Prosthecobacter sp.: one gene and its partners. The main gene of each other region encodes a partner of the protein of the gene in region 3 in a complex. Links are inferred from orthologs where the notes say so. Each region holds a gene or a part of one and is shown on either strand. Other genes may lie near its edges.

Region 1 (3,104 bases), on a different replicon or contig from region 3:
CCGTCCGGACCGGCCTTGATCACGGTCTTCTCACCACGCAGGGCCAGAATGCCGCGACCGCGTTCTTCATAAAGAATGCCGCTGTATTTTTCCCCGGCCTCAAAATCGGCCTGATAGCCGCTGATGATCGGCCCGAACTCGCCTGGGGTGAGTTCCTTGCTGCGGTACTGGACGCCAGAGTTGCCCTTTTCGATGCGGAACTGGAACGTCAGCTCGAAATCAGCCACGGTGCCGCCCTTCCAGACGAGGAAGGTGTTGTGCTTGATGATGCCTTTCTTCGGATCGGCGGGGTCAGGTGGCGTGATGCCGGTGATCGCGCCGTCCTTCACGCTCCAGAGGTCTTTGTTGCCCTCCCAGCCGGTCAGGTCTTTGCCATTGAAGATCTCTTTCTCTTCGGCGCTGGCAAAGGAGAGCGCGGTGAACAAAGCGGCGAGCGTGAGGTGCAGTTTCATGGTTGGATGAGGTTGGGCGGGCGAGGTGTAACGCGAGGGCGTGCGCTTGTCTATCGCTTTGCGGGCGTGGCGAATCGTGCTTGCGGTTCTTCCCGCCGGTGATACACCGCGCGCGATGCAACTGCCGCGTTTTTTCTCCTCGCCCCAACTGTGGCGCTCGTTCGTCATCCTTTGGGCGGCCGTTCTCTACTGGCTCTCAGAGCAGAGCAAACTGCCCTCGCCTGGGAAATTCGAGGGCATCGACAAAATCGAGCACACACTCTATTTCGCCGCCGGTGGCATGTGCTTCCTGCTCAGCCTGCGGCTCGCCGGTTTCGCCCGCAAGACGGCGGTCGCCATCGTTTTGACCGTGCTGTTCTGCTCCATTGTCGGCGTCCTTGATGAGTGGCATCAAACCTTCACCCCTAGCCGTAGCGGCGGCGATTTACGGGACTGGATCGCTGACACGCTCGGCGGCTTCCTCGGGTTTTTCCTCGCGTTGTGCGCTGAGAAATGGCTCACTTCAACGGGAACCACCACATCAGCAGCGCGGTGAGGAACACGTTCGCGAGGGCGAGTTCGAAAAAGACCTTCCAGCCGAGCGCCATGAGCTGATCGAAGCGGAAGCGCGGCAGCGTCCAGCGGATGACGATGAAGAAGACGATGAAGAAGAACACCTTCGCGAAGAACGTCGCGATGTGCAGCAGGCCGGTGTAGAGCGGCGTGTCGCCGGGGCTGAAATGGAGCTGCAGCGGGATGATTTTTTCCAGCAACGGCCAGCAGGGAATGCTCCAGCCACCGAGGAACAGCGTCACCGCCATGCCTGAGCCGATGATCATGGCGGCGTATTCACCCATGAAGAACAGCGCAAACTTCATCGAGCTGTACTCCGTATGATAACCTGCCACCAGCTCCGTTTCGCACTCGGCTAGGTCGAAGGGCAGGCGGTTCGTCTCCGCAAACATCGAAACGGTGAAAATGACAAAGGAAATGGCAATGGGGATCAGCAGCACCCAGCGTGCGACGCTGAGGCCTTCGCCCCAGAGTGGCAGCAGCAGCCAGCCGTTGGCATCTTGGAACGCGGACATCTTGGTCAGGTTCAGCTCACCGAAAATCATCAGCACCGGGATGACCGACAGTCCCAGCGAGATTTCATACGAGATCATCTGCGCGCTCGCACGCACACCGCCGAGGAAGGGGTATTTTGAATTGGAGGCCCAGCCAGCGAGGACGATGCCATAGACCCCGAGAGAGGCGATGGCGAAGGTGAACAGCGGCCCGACACTCAGATCAGCGATCACCATTTTGATCGGCTCGGCGAGCCCGAGAAAGGACAGGTTCAATTCACTGCCAAACGGCAGCACCACGCAGGTGAGCAGGGCAGGCACCACCGTCATGCAGGGCGCGAGCCAGTAATAGAAGGTGCGCACATGGGCTGGAACAAAATCTTCCTTCAAAATGAACTTCAAGCCGTCCGCTGCCGCCTGTGCCAGACCACCGATGCCAAAGGGCTGCCAGTCTTTCTTGAAGCCCAGCAGCGTCAGCGGCACGCCCACGCGGTTTGGCCCCACGCGGTCCTGAATCACCGCCGAGATGCGTCGCTCAAAGTAAACGGCGATCGAAACCAGCGGGAGGATGACCAGAAAGGTCAAAAATACGATCTTCCCCACCGAGGCGGCGAGGGCAATAAGATCAAGATTGGCGAGCAGTGGCGTGAACATCAGCGCGGCGATTATCCGGCCCTCCGCATGGGCGGCAACCCGATTTTGTGAAAAGTTTCACAAAGTCCCCCTCTTTGGGTCACAGAGGCTGATTCGCAGGCGGAGCTTGGGCAGACTTTGCCCCCGCTTCCTCGTTCAGCGGCGCGATGTGGTCGGCAATGCGGAAGATCGCGAGGATCAGTTCCACCGCCACGCGTGCGACGATCAGGTAGAGCAGAAAGGCCAGCGGTGCGGTGACCATCTGGAAAATGCCCGTGAACGTGCCGTTCTGGAAGCCGCTGAACATGTAGGACAGCGCATAGAACGAGGCCGCCAGCAGGCTCAGCACATACAGCATGCGCACCAGCCGCGGGGTGACAAAGCGCTTGAAGGAAAGATCCAGCACGAGGTCGAGCACGGCACGGATTTGCTGCCACAGGCTGGAAAGCGCGGAACCGGGGGACTGTTCGGCATTCATGACCAGCAGAGTATCCCGGCAGAAACCTGCCGCAACCCGTCAGATCACTCATCTGGAGGGGCTTTTGCAACGCCTCGGAATAGTGGTTGCGCGCATGGACAACCACAGCCAGAATCCGCGCCTCTTTTTCCGCATCCGTGGCCGGGTGCGGTTATACGATAAGCTCATCGACAATCCCAACATCGACCTAGTCATGCCTGCGAAATCCAAGAAAACCGCAGCTAAGAAGCCTGCGGCCAAAAAGCCTGCGGCCAAGCCAGTCAAGAAAACTCCCGCCAAGGCAGTGAAGCCTGCGGCCAAGTCGAAGAGCAAACCCATTTCCAAAAAAGCGGCGCCTAAAAAGCCTGCTCCGAAGAAACCCTCCCCCAAACCTGTGAAGAAAACCGTTATCAAAAAAGCCCCCGCCAAGAAACCCGTTTCCGCCAAAAAGCCCGCCGTCAAGGCTGCTCCTGCCAAAAAAACCGCCGCGAAAGCTCCTGCCAAGGCCGTCACGCC
Region 2 (3,117 bases), 130 kb from region 3 along the record:
CGGCGAGGATATTCAAGCCTTGCCCACAGATGAGAATACCGGTCTCGTCAGCGCGTTGATGAGCACTTCTTCCTCGGATGATTCAGGTTCCACCAGCCTCAACCCCAAGGACATCAAGTTCATTGATCTCCCGATCGCCAAGAACGGCAAATTTGGTCTCGTCAACCAGCAGCCACCTTACAAACTGGTCGATCTTTGGGGGTCGCCTTATTATGTGCTGCTCGACACCAATGGCGACAAACAGGTGATGAATCCCGATTTAAACAGCTCCGACCCCACCATCGCGCAAAATCCGACCAGCCCGCCTCCTCAAAAACTGCCCACGGAAGTTGCCGTTTATAGCTATGGTAAGGATCTCGTGCCCCAGACGAAGGACGATGTGGTGTCCTGGAGATCGAAGTAACAGCCGGCTTTGAATCGAATCTTGAGCGCAGCGGGAATGACCGCTGCGCTTTTGTTTTCCGGGATCAGGCGTACTTTGCCAATAACGTCCCCGCTGTCGCCGGATCGACCTTCTCATAAAAGTCGTCCTCAACCATGCACACGGGACCAAAACCGCAGCTCGCAAGACATTCGGCAAACTCGATGCTGTACTTGCCATCGGGGCTGACTGCGATGGGATGGTGATGGTCAGTGTGGGAGCGGTCCATGTTCCCGGCCTTGCAGAGCGCATCCATCAGTTCGTAGCTGCCAGCCATCGCGCACGAAAGCGTGCGGCAGACGCGGATGTGAAACTTGCCAGGAGCGGCTTGGCGGAAGCCCGGATAGAAAGTCACTACTTCGAGCACTTGAATCGGCTCCAAGCCCAGCTTGGCGGCCACCCAGGTCACCGCCTCATCGCCGATGAAACGAAAGTGCTCCTGCACCAGATGTAGCAGTGGCAGCACAGCACTGCGTTTTGAGACAGGATAATGCGAGATCGCCTCGTCCATGCGTTTTTCCAACTCGGCTGGAACTTCAAAGGCCATGCGTGCGTGTCTCGGATGAAAAGGTTGGGTTAAATCAGCGGTCACACTCGCCCATGACGAAGTCCAGGCTGCCCAGCACGGCGGGAATGTCGCTGAGCATGTGGCCGGGAATCAGTTTGGAAATGATGCTGAGGTTCAGGAAGGAGGGAGCGCGAATTTTCAGACGATGCGGCACGCCGCCACCAGTGCTGTTGATGTAGAAGCCGAGCTCGCCCTTGGGGTTCTCGGCGGCAAAATAAACTTCTCCAGCGGGCGCATCAATGCCCTGGGTGGCGAGAATGAAGTGGTGGATCAACTCCTCCATCTTCATCAGCACTTTTTCTTTCTTGGGCAGCAGCCCTTTGGCGTCTGCCACGTTGATCGGACCTTCAGGCAAACTGGCGAACACCTGTTTCAGGATGCGAACGCTTTGCCTCATCTCCTCCATGCGCACGAGGTAGCGGTCATAGCAGTCCCCCTTCGTTCCCACCGGGACATCAAACTCGTACTTGTCGTAATCCAGATAAGGCTTCGCCTTGCGGATGTCATGATCAACGCCAGAACCACGCAGATTCGGACCCGTGAGGCCATAGCCGATGGCGTCTTCTTTGGAAATCACCCCGATGTCCTGCGTCCGCTCCATGAAGATGCGATTGCGGGAGAGCAGCTTGTCGATCTCGTCGATCACAGGTTCCAGTTCGCCGAGGAACTGCCTCACCGCACCGACAAAGCCGTTCGGCAGGTCGCGGATCTGGCCGCCCACACGCGTGTAGCTGGTGGTAAAGCGCGCTCCTGTGAGCTGCTCGCAAAGATTGTAGACCTTTTCGCGCTCGGTGAAGGTGTAGAGGAACACCGTCATCGCCCCGACATCCATCGCAAACACTCCGACACCGAGCATATGCGCGGAGATGCGGGCCAGTTCACAGCAGATCACACGAATCGCCCGGCCACGTGCCGGAACTTCCCAGCCCATGAGTTTCTCAACCGCGAGCGCGTACGCCACGTTGTTCGCCAGTGGCGCCAGATAATCCAGCCGGTCCGTGTAAGGCACGAACTGGTTGTAGTGCATGTTCTCGGCGATCTTTTCGTCACCACGATGCAGGAAGCCGACGTCTGGATCAGCTTTGGTGATGATTTCGCCGTCCAGCTCCAGGATCAACCGCAGCACCCCGTGGGTGGCCGGATGGCTGGGCCCCATGTTGAGCACCAATTTCTCCCCCACGATGTCCGTCGTGGCTTCCTCCACGGTTTCGAGCTGCCGGGCTGCCTTGGCGGCGGTATCCGGGGCCTCGTATTCTCGGGTGACGGTGGGCATGAAAAGCAGGGGTCTGGTCTCGGGCGTGAAGACTATCTATCTACGCTGCCCAAAGAGCGGCAAGGCGATTTTGTGAAAAATTTCACAAGCCACCTCAGTCCCTCATCATTTTGCATTATATAAAGGCAGTTTCCCGAAAAGTTGCCCACAGGCCCGGTCTGAGACAGACTGTCCCGACCATGCGACCCGTTTCCCGCCTCAACCAACGCCTGCTTCTCCCGGCATGGGCTGGTTTCTGGCTGATTTGGGCTGCAGGGGGCATCGCTCATGCCGCCGCCCCCGCTGATGGCATCCAGGACGACACCCGGGCGCTAACTGAAGAAACCCACCGCCAGCTCGCCTATGAACTGAAGCTGTTCCGTGAGGATTTGAAATGCGACGCCTGGATCACCGCCTCCAGTTTCACCCCGGCGGGCATCACCGTCCGGCGTCAGGCTCAGATCACGCGTCGCGAATGGAGCGCGGAGCGCCCCGCCGTGCTCATGGCCTATGATCGGGCCAGCAACAGCAGCGCCATGTCCTTCGCCCCCGATTTTTGGCAACGTTATCCATCCGCCGAACTCGTCGAGATCATGCAGGACACGCGCCGCATCCTCACCGATGCCAAGCTCACGCTCGACGAGCGCCTCGCGCTCGCCACCCGCTCATGGATCGACCGGCTGCGTGTCATGGAGAGCGTGCGGCTCAAGCAATCGCTCTGGATTCAGCGGCGTGAAAAGCGTTTCGCGCTCGCCATTCTCATCACGCTCGCCTGCGGTGCCATCATCGCTGCCGTGCTCGGTTTCGCATCACGCAGAAGGGGGGCGCGCGCAGGCCGTCGCTTCCGCTTTCCTGAAGTTCATGTCGGCATGCGTT
Region 3 (3,074 bases):
AAGAAGATGGCCTGATGCACGCCGTGGATGTCAGCGAGGATCGGGGTGGCGTGGGTCATCTTGTCGTCCTGGCCTTTCCACACGACGGCACCGGTGTTTTTGTTCAAACCGAGGAGCGCTTCACCTTTGCCACCACCGGCGAGCAGGAGGATCTCACCGTCGATGAGCGGGGAGGCGGCGTTCATCCACGGAATGGGCTTGCCGTTGTGCTCCTTCATCGTGTCGTGTTCCCAGACTTTTTTGCCGTCGGCGGCATTGACGCAATGCACGCCAAGGTTGGTGTCGATCACATAGACCTTGCCGCCGTCGATGACAGGCGTGGAGCGGGGACCGTCGCCACCATTGTTGTCCGGGGTGCCGGCGTCACCATCCTTGCCAGCGTTGCCGTACTTGGCCACCAAGGTCATGGATGTTTGCCAGAGGGTCTTGCCGCTGTTGGCGTCTAAACAGACGAGCGTCTCGCCAGGATTGCCGTCAACTTCGGCCACGACGAGGGTGTATGCCTTGCCATCGGCGACGGAGAAGGAACTGAAGCCCGTCTGAGTCGGTTGTTTCCAAACTTCCTTGAGGCTCCATTTGACGTCTTTCAACGCCGGGATGACGCCATCGCGATTCGGACCGCGAAAAGCAGGCCAGTCGGTGGGTGCGGAGAAAGCGGTCGTGGCGAGAGCCAGGCCGAGGACGGTGGTGAGGTGGGTGCGTGTCATGATGGAGAAGGAAAATGCAAGGGCGAGGGTGAACGGCCAGGCAACCGGAGCTCTTTCGCAGCTCACGGAAGGTTTGCGCCCACAGAAGTCTTACTCCAACGGTTTGCGGGAGCGCGGTTCGCGCGTGACGGTATCACCAGCGCCGGGGCTGGTGACGAAGGGACCGTCGGCCATCGGGGCGACTTTGGTGAAGCCGACATCGGGCATGTCGCTGGGCAGGCCTTCGAGCGGGAAGTCTTTGCGCAGCGGGAAGTAGGGGTAGCCTTCCCACATCAAAATGCGGCGCAGGTCGGGATGACCGGTGAACTTGATGCCCATCATGTCGTACACCTCGCGCTCATGCCAGTCCGCAGTAGGCCAGAGGTCGCTGACGGTGGGGACTTCCACGTCCTCGGCCACGGCGGCGCGGATACGGAGGTGCTGGAGATGGCCGTAGCCGTAAAGCTCGTACACCATTTCAAAGCGCGGTTCTTTGCCCAAGTAGTCGAGGCTGGAGACATCCACGAGATAATCGAAATTCAGTTCGTCGCGGCAGTACTTGAGCAGCGGCTTCGCGCTGGCGAGTTTGACGACGAGCGTCTGCTCACCACGGAACTCCTTCACTTCCAGCACGGCATCACCGAACTTTTGCTTCAAGGCCTCGGCCATTTGGGCGGCATTCATGGTCGTAAAAATTAAGCGGACAGTTCGTCGATGAATTCCTTCTTCTGATCAAGGAAGGAGTGCTCGGTTTCGATCTTGCGCTGGAGGCGCATCATGCCTTCGAGCAGCGCCTCGGGGCGCGGCGGACAGCCTGAGATGTAAACATCCACCGGAATGATCTGATCGACGCCCTGGAGCACCGCATAGCTGCGATACATGCCGCCGCTGCTGGCGCAGGCACCCATGGCGATGCACCACTTCGGCTCGGGCATCTGATCCCACACACGCTTCACCGCGAGGGCCATCTTGTAGGTCACCGTGCCGGCCACGATCATCACATCGGCCTGACGGGGGGAGAAACGCATCACTTCGGCGCCGAAGCGGCTCAAATCGTAGCGGCTGCAGGCGGCGGCCATCATTTCGATCGCACAGCAGGCCAGGCCCATCGGCATCGGCCACATGGAGTTCTTGCGCATCCAGTTGATGGCGGCATCCATCTTGGTGAAGATGATATTGCCTTCGATCTTCGAATCGTAAGCAGCAACGGTGGATTCAGCAGGGGCGACCATGGGACGTGGGGTGAGAGAGCCGTGAGAAATACGCCCCGTGCGAAGGAGCGGCAAACAGATTGTGAATCTTTTCACAAAGAGGGAACGCACGCGTCTCGCGTGCTGCATTCACTCGCGCTGGGCAGGTTTTCCGCGAGGACGCGGAAAACAGCACGCGGGGACGCGTGCGCTCCATCCCAACTGTGCCAAGTGCCAGCTCAACTGTGCCAAAACCTGGCACTTTGGCGGTCATCGCGGCTGGTGGCACTTTGAGGCCAACACGCTGGAGCCTCGTAGAATCAAGGCCTCCAGCGCCGCCGACCCCACTTGGCACGCGTCTAGCCAAGGAATGACCACCAAAACCTTCCGTTTCACCTTTCCCCCAAAACCTACATCATGAGCAAAATCCTCGGCATTGACCTCGGCACCACGAACTCCTGCATGGCCGTCCTTGAAGGCGGCAAGGCCACGGTGCTCGAAAACAGCGAAGGCGCCCGCACGACGCCTTCCATCGTCGCCTTCACCAAGAGCGGCGAACGCGTCGTCGGTCAGGCCGCCAAGCGCCAGGCCGTGACGAATCCCCGCAACACCGTTTTCTCCGTGAAGCGCCTCATGGGCCGCAAATTCGTCGAGCTGACCGATGCCGACAAGCGCATGCCCTACAAGATCGTGGCCGCCAGCAATGGCGATGCCCATGTGCAGGTCGAAGTCGGCGGCGAAACGAAGACTTACAGCCCGCAGGAAGTCAGCGCGATGATCCTGGCCAAGCTGAAGGCCGATGCCGAAGCCAAGCTCGGCGAAACGATCACGGAAGCCGTCATCACGGTTCCCGCTTACTTCAATGACAGCCAGCGCAATGCTACGAAGGCCGCTGGTGAGATCGCCGGACTCAACGTGCGCCGCATCATCAATGAGCCGACCGCAGCGGCCCTCGCTTACGGCCTCGACAGCAAGTCGGACGAAAAAGTCGCCGTGTATGACCTTGGCGGCGGCACCTTCGACATCTCGGTGCTCGAAATCGGCGACGGCGTCTTCGAAGTGCTCGCCACGGATGGCGACACGCACCTCGGCGGGGACGATTGGGACAACACCCTCATCACCTGGATCGTCAACGAATTCAAAACCGACAGCGGCATCGACCTCACCAACCAGCCGGATGCCATCCAGCGCATCAAGG

What was found.
Region 1: the proteins of nuoB (region 3) and U1A53_RS02535 are in contact, whole or in part, in a crystal structure (PDB 6Y11), measured with the Thermus thermophilus proteins. The link is inferred for Prosthecobacter sp. from one-to-one orthologs. Residues at the interface, in WP_096411117.1 of Thermus thermophilus: Arg16, Glu17, Gly18, Leu24, Leu27, Val28, Trp30, Gly31, Arg32, Asn34, Ser35, Trp37, Thr54, Asp55, Ala56, Asp59, Ala61, Arg62, Phe63, Gly64, Glu66, Val67, Phe68, Arg69, Ala70, Ser71, Arg73, Gln74, Ala75, Asp76; in WP_096411122.1 of Thermus thermophilus: Arg36, Val44, Arg45, Met46, Gly47, Pro48, Asn49, Arg50, Val51, Leu57, Gln58, Ala61, Asp62, Ile64, Lys65, Ile67, Phe68, Lys69, Glu70, Ile72, Val74, Glu223, Ala224, Glu225, His233, Thr234, Glu235, Tyr236, Ser237, Trp241.
Region 2: the proteins of nuoB (region 3) and nuoD are in contact, whole or in part, in a cryo-EM structure (PDB 6KHJ), measured with the Thermosynechococcus vestitus proteins. The link is inferred for Prosthecobacter sp. from one-to-one orthologs. Residues at the interface, in WP_011056552.1 of Thermosynechococcus vestitus: Leu46, Met47, Tyr48, Thr50, Ala51, Cys52, Phe54, Ile55, Glu56, Ala58, Ala59, Ile61, Gly62, Ser63, Arg64, Phe65, Asn76, Pro78, Thr89, Thr91, Lys93, Met94, Ala97, Leu101, Met123, Phe124, Ser126, Asp127, Ser128, Tyr129; in WP_011057128.1 of Thermosynechococcus vestitus: Pro17, His18, His19, Pro20, Ser21, Met22, Val25, Arg27, Met29, Thr31, Ile38, Asp39, Cys40, Glu41, Pro42, Val43, Ile44, Gly45, Tyr46, Leu47, His48, Arg49, Gly50, Met51, Lys53, Ile54, Asn57, Arg58, Pro65, Tyr66.

Annotation. Positions count from the first base shown.
Region 1 is NZ_JAXMIH010000005.1:372,819-375,922, forward strand. The notes cover bases 52-3,005. They hold U1A53_RS02535 (complex I subunit 1 family protein), read right to left. Parts: upstream 2,153-3,005; coding sequence 950-2,152; downstream 52-949. Other genes in these bases: U1A53_RS02525 (DUF1080 domain-containing protein), read right to left, coding at 52-452; U1A53_RS02530 (VanZ family protein), read left to right, coding at 568-987; U1A53_RS02540 (DUF4282 domain-containing protein), read right to left, coding at 2,232-2,609; U1A53_RS02545 (TraR/DksA C4-type zinc finger protein), read left to right, coding at 2,704-3,005. In the rest of the region: more of U1A53_RS02525, read right to left, coding at 1-51; more of U1A53_RS02545, read left to right, coding at 3,006-3,104. UniProt on the Escherichia coli protein: NDH-1 shuttles electrons from NADH, via FMN and iron-sulfur (Fe-S) centers, to quinones in the respiratory chain. The immediate electron acceptor for the enzyme in this species is believed to be ubiquinone.
Region 2 is NZ_JAXMIH010000006.1:825,218-828,334, reverse strand. Bases 133-3,099 are described here. They hold nuoD (NADH dehydrogenase (quinone) subunit D), read right to left. Parts: upstream 2,263-3,099; coding sequence 1,003-2,262; downstream 133-1,002. Other genes in these bases: U1A53_RS06090 (hypothetical protein), read left to right, coding at 2,442-3,099; U1A53_RS06100 (NAD(P)H-dependent oxidoreductase subunit E), read right to left, coding at 468-968; U1A53_RS06105 (type II secretion system protein), read left to right, coding at 133-403. Outside these bases: more of U1A53_RS06105, read left to right, coding at 1-132; more of U1A53_RS06090, read left to right, coding at 3,100-3,117.
Region 3 is NZ_JAXMIH010000006.1:950,766-953,839, forward strand. What follows is about bases 151-3,074. They hold nuoB (NADH-quinone oxidoreductase subunit NuoB), read right to left. Parts: upstream 1,919-3,074; coding sequence 1,382-1,918; downstream 151-1,381. Other genes in these bases: U1A53_RS06615 (PQQ-binding-like beta-propeller repeat protein), read right to left, coding at 151-707; U1A53_RS06620 (NADH-quinone oxidoreductase subunit C), read right to left, coding at 798-1,370; dnaK (molecular chaperone DnaK), read left to right, coding at 2,294-3,074. Outside these bases: more of U1A53_RS06615, read right to left, coding at 1-150. UniProt on the Escherichia coli protein: NDH-1 shuttles electrons from NADH, via FMN and iron-sulfur (Fe-S) centers, to quinones in the respiratory chain. The immediate electron acceptor for the enzyme in this species is ubiquinone.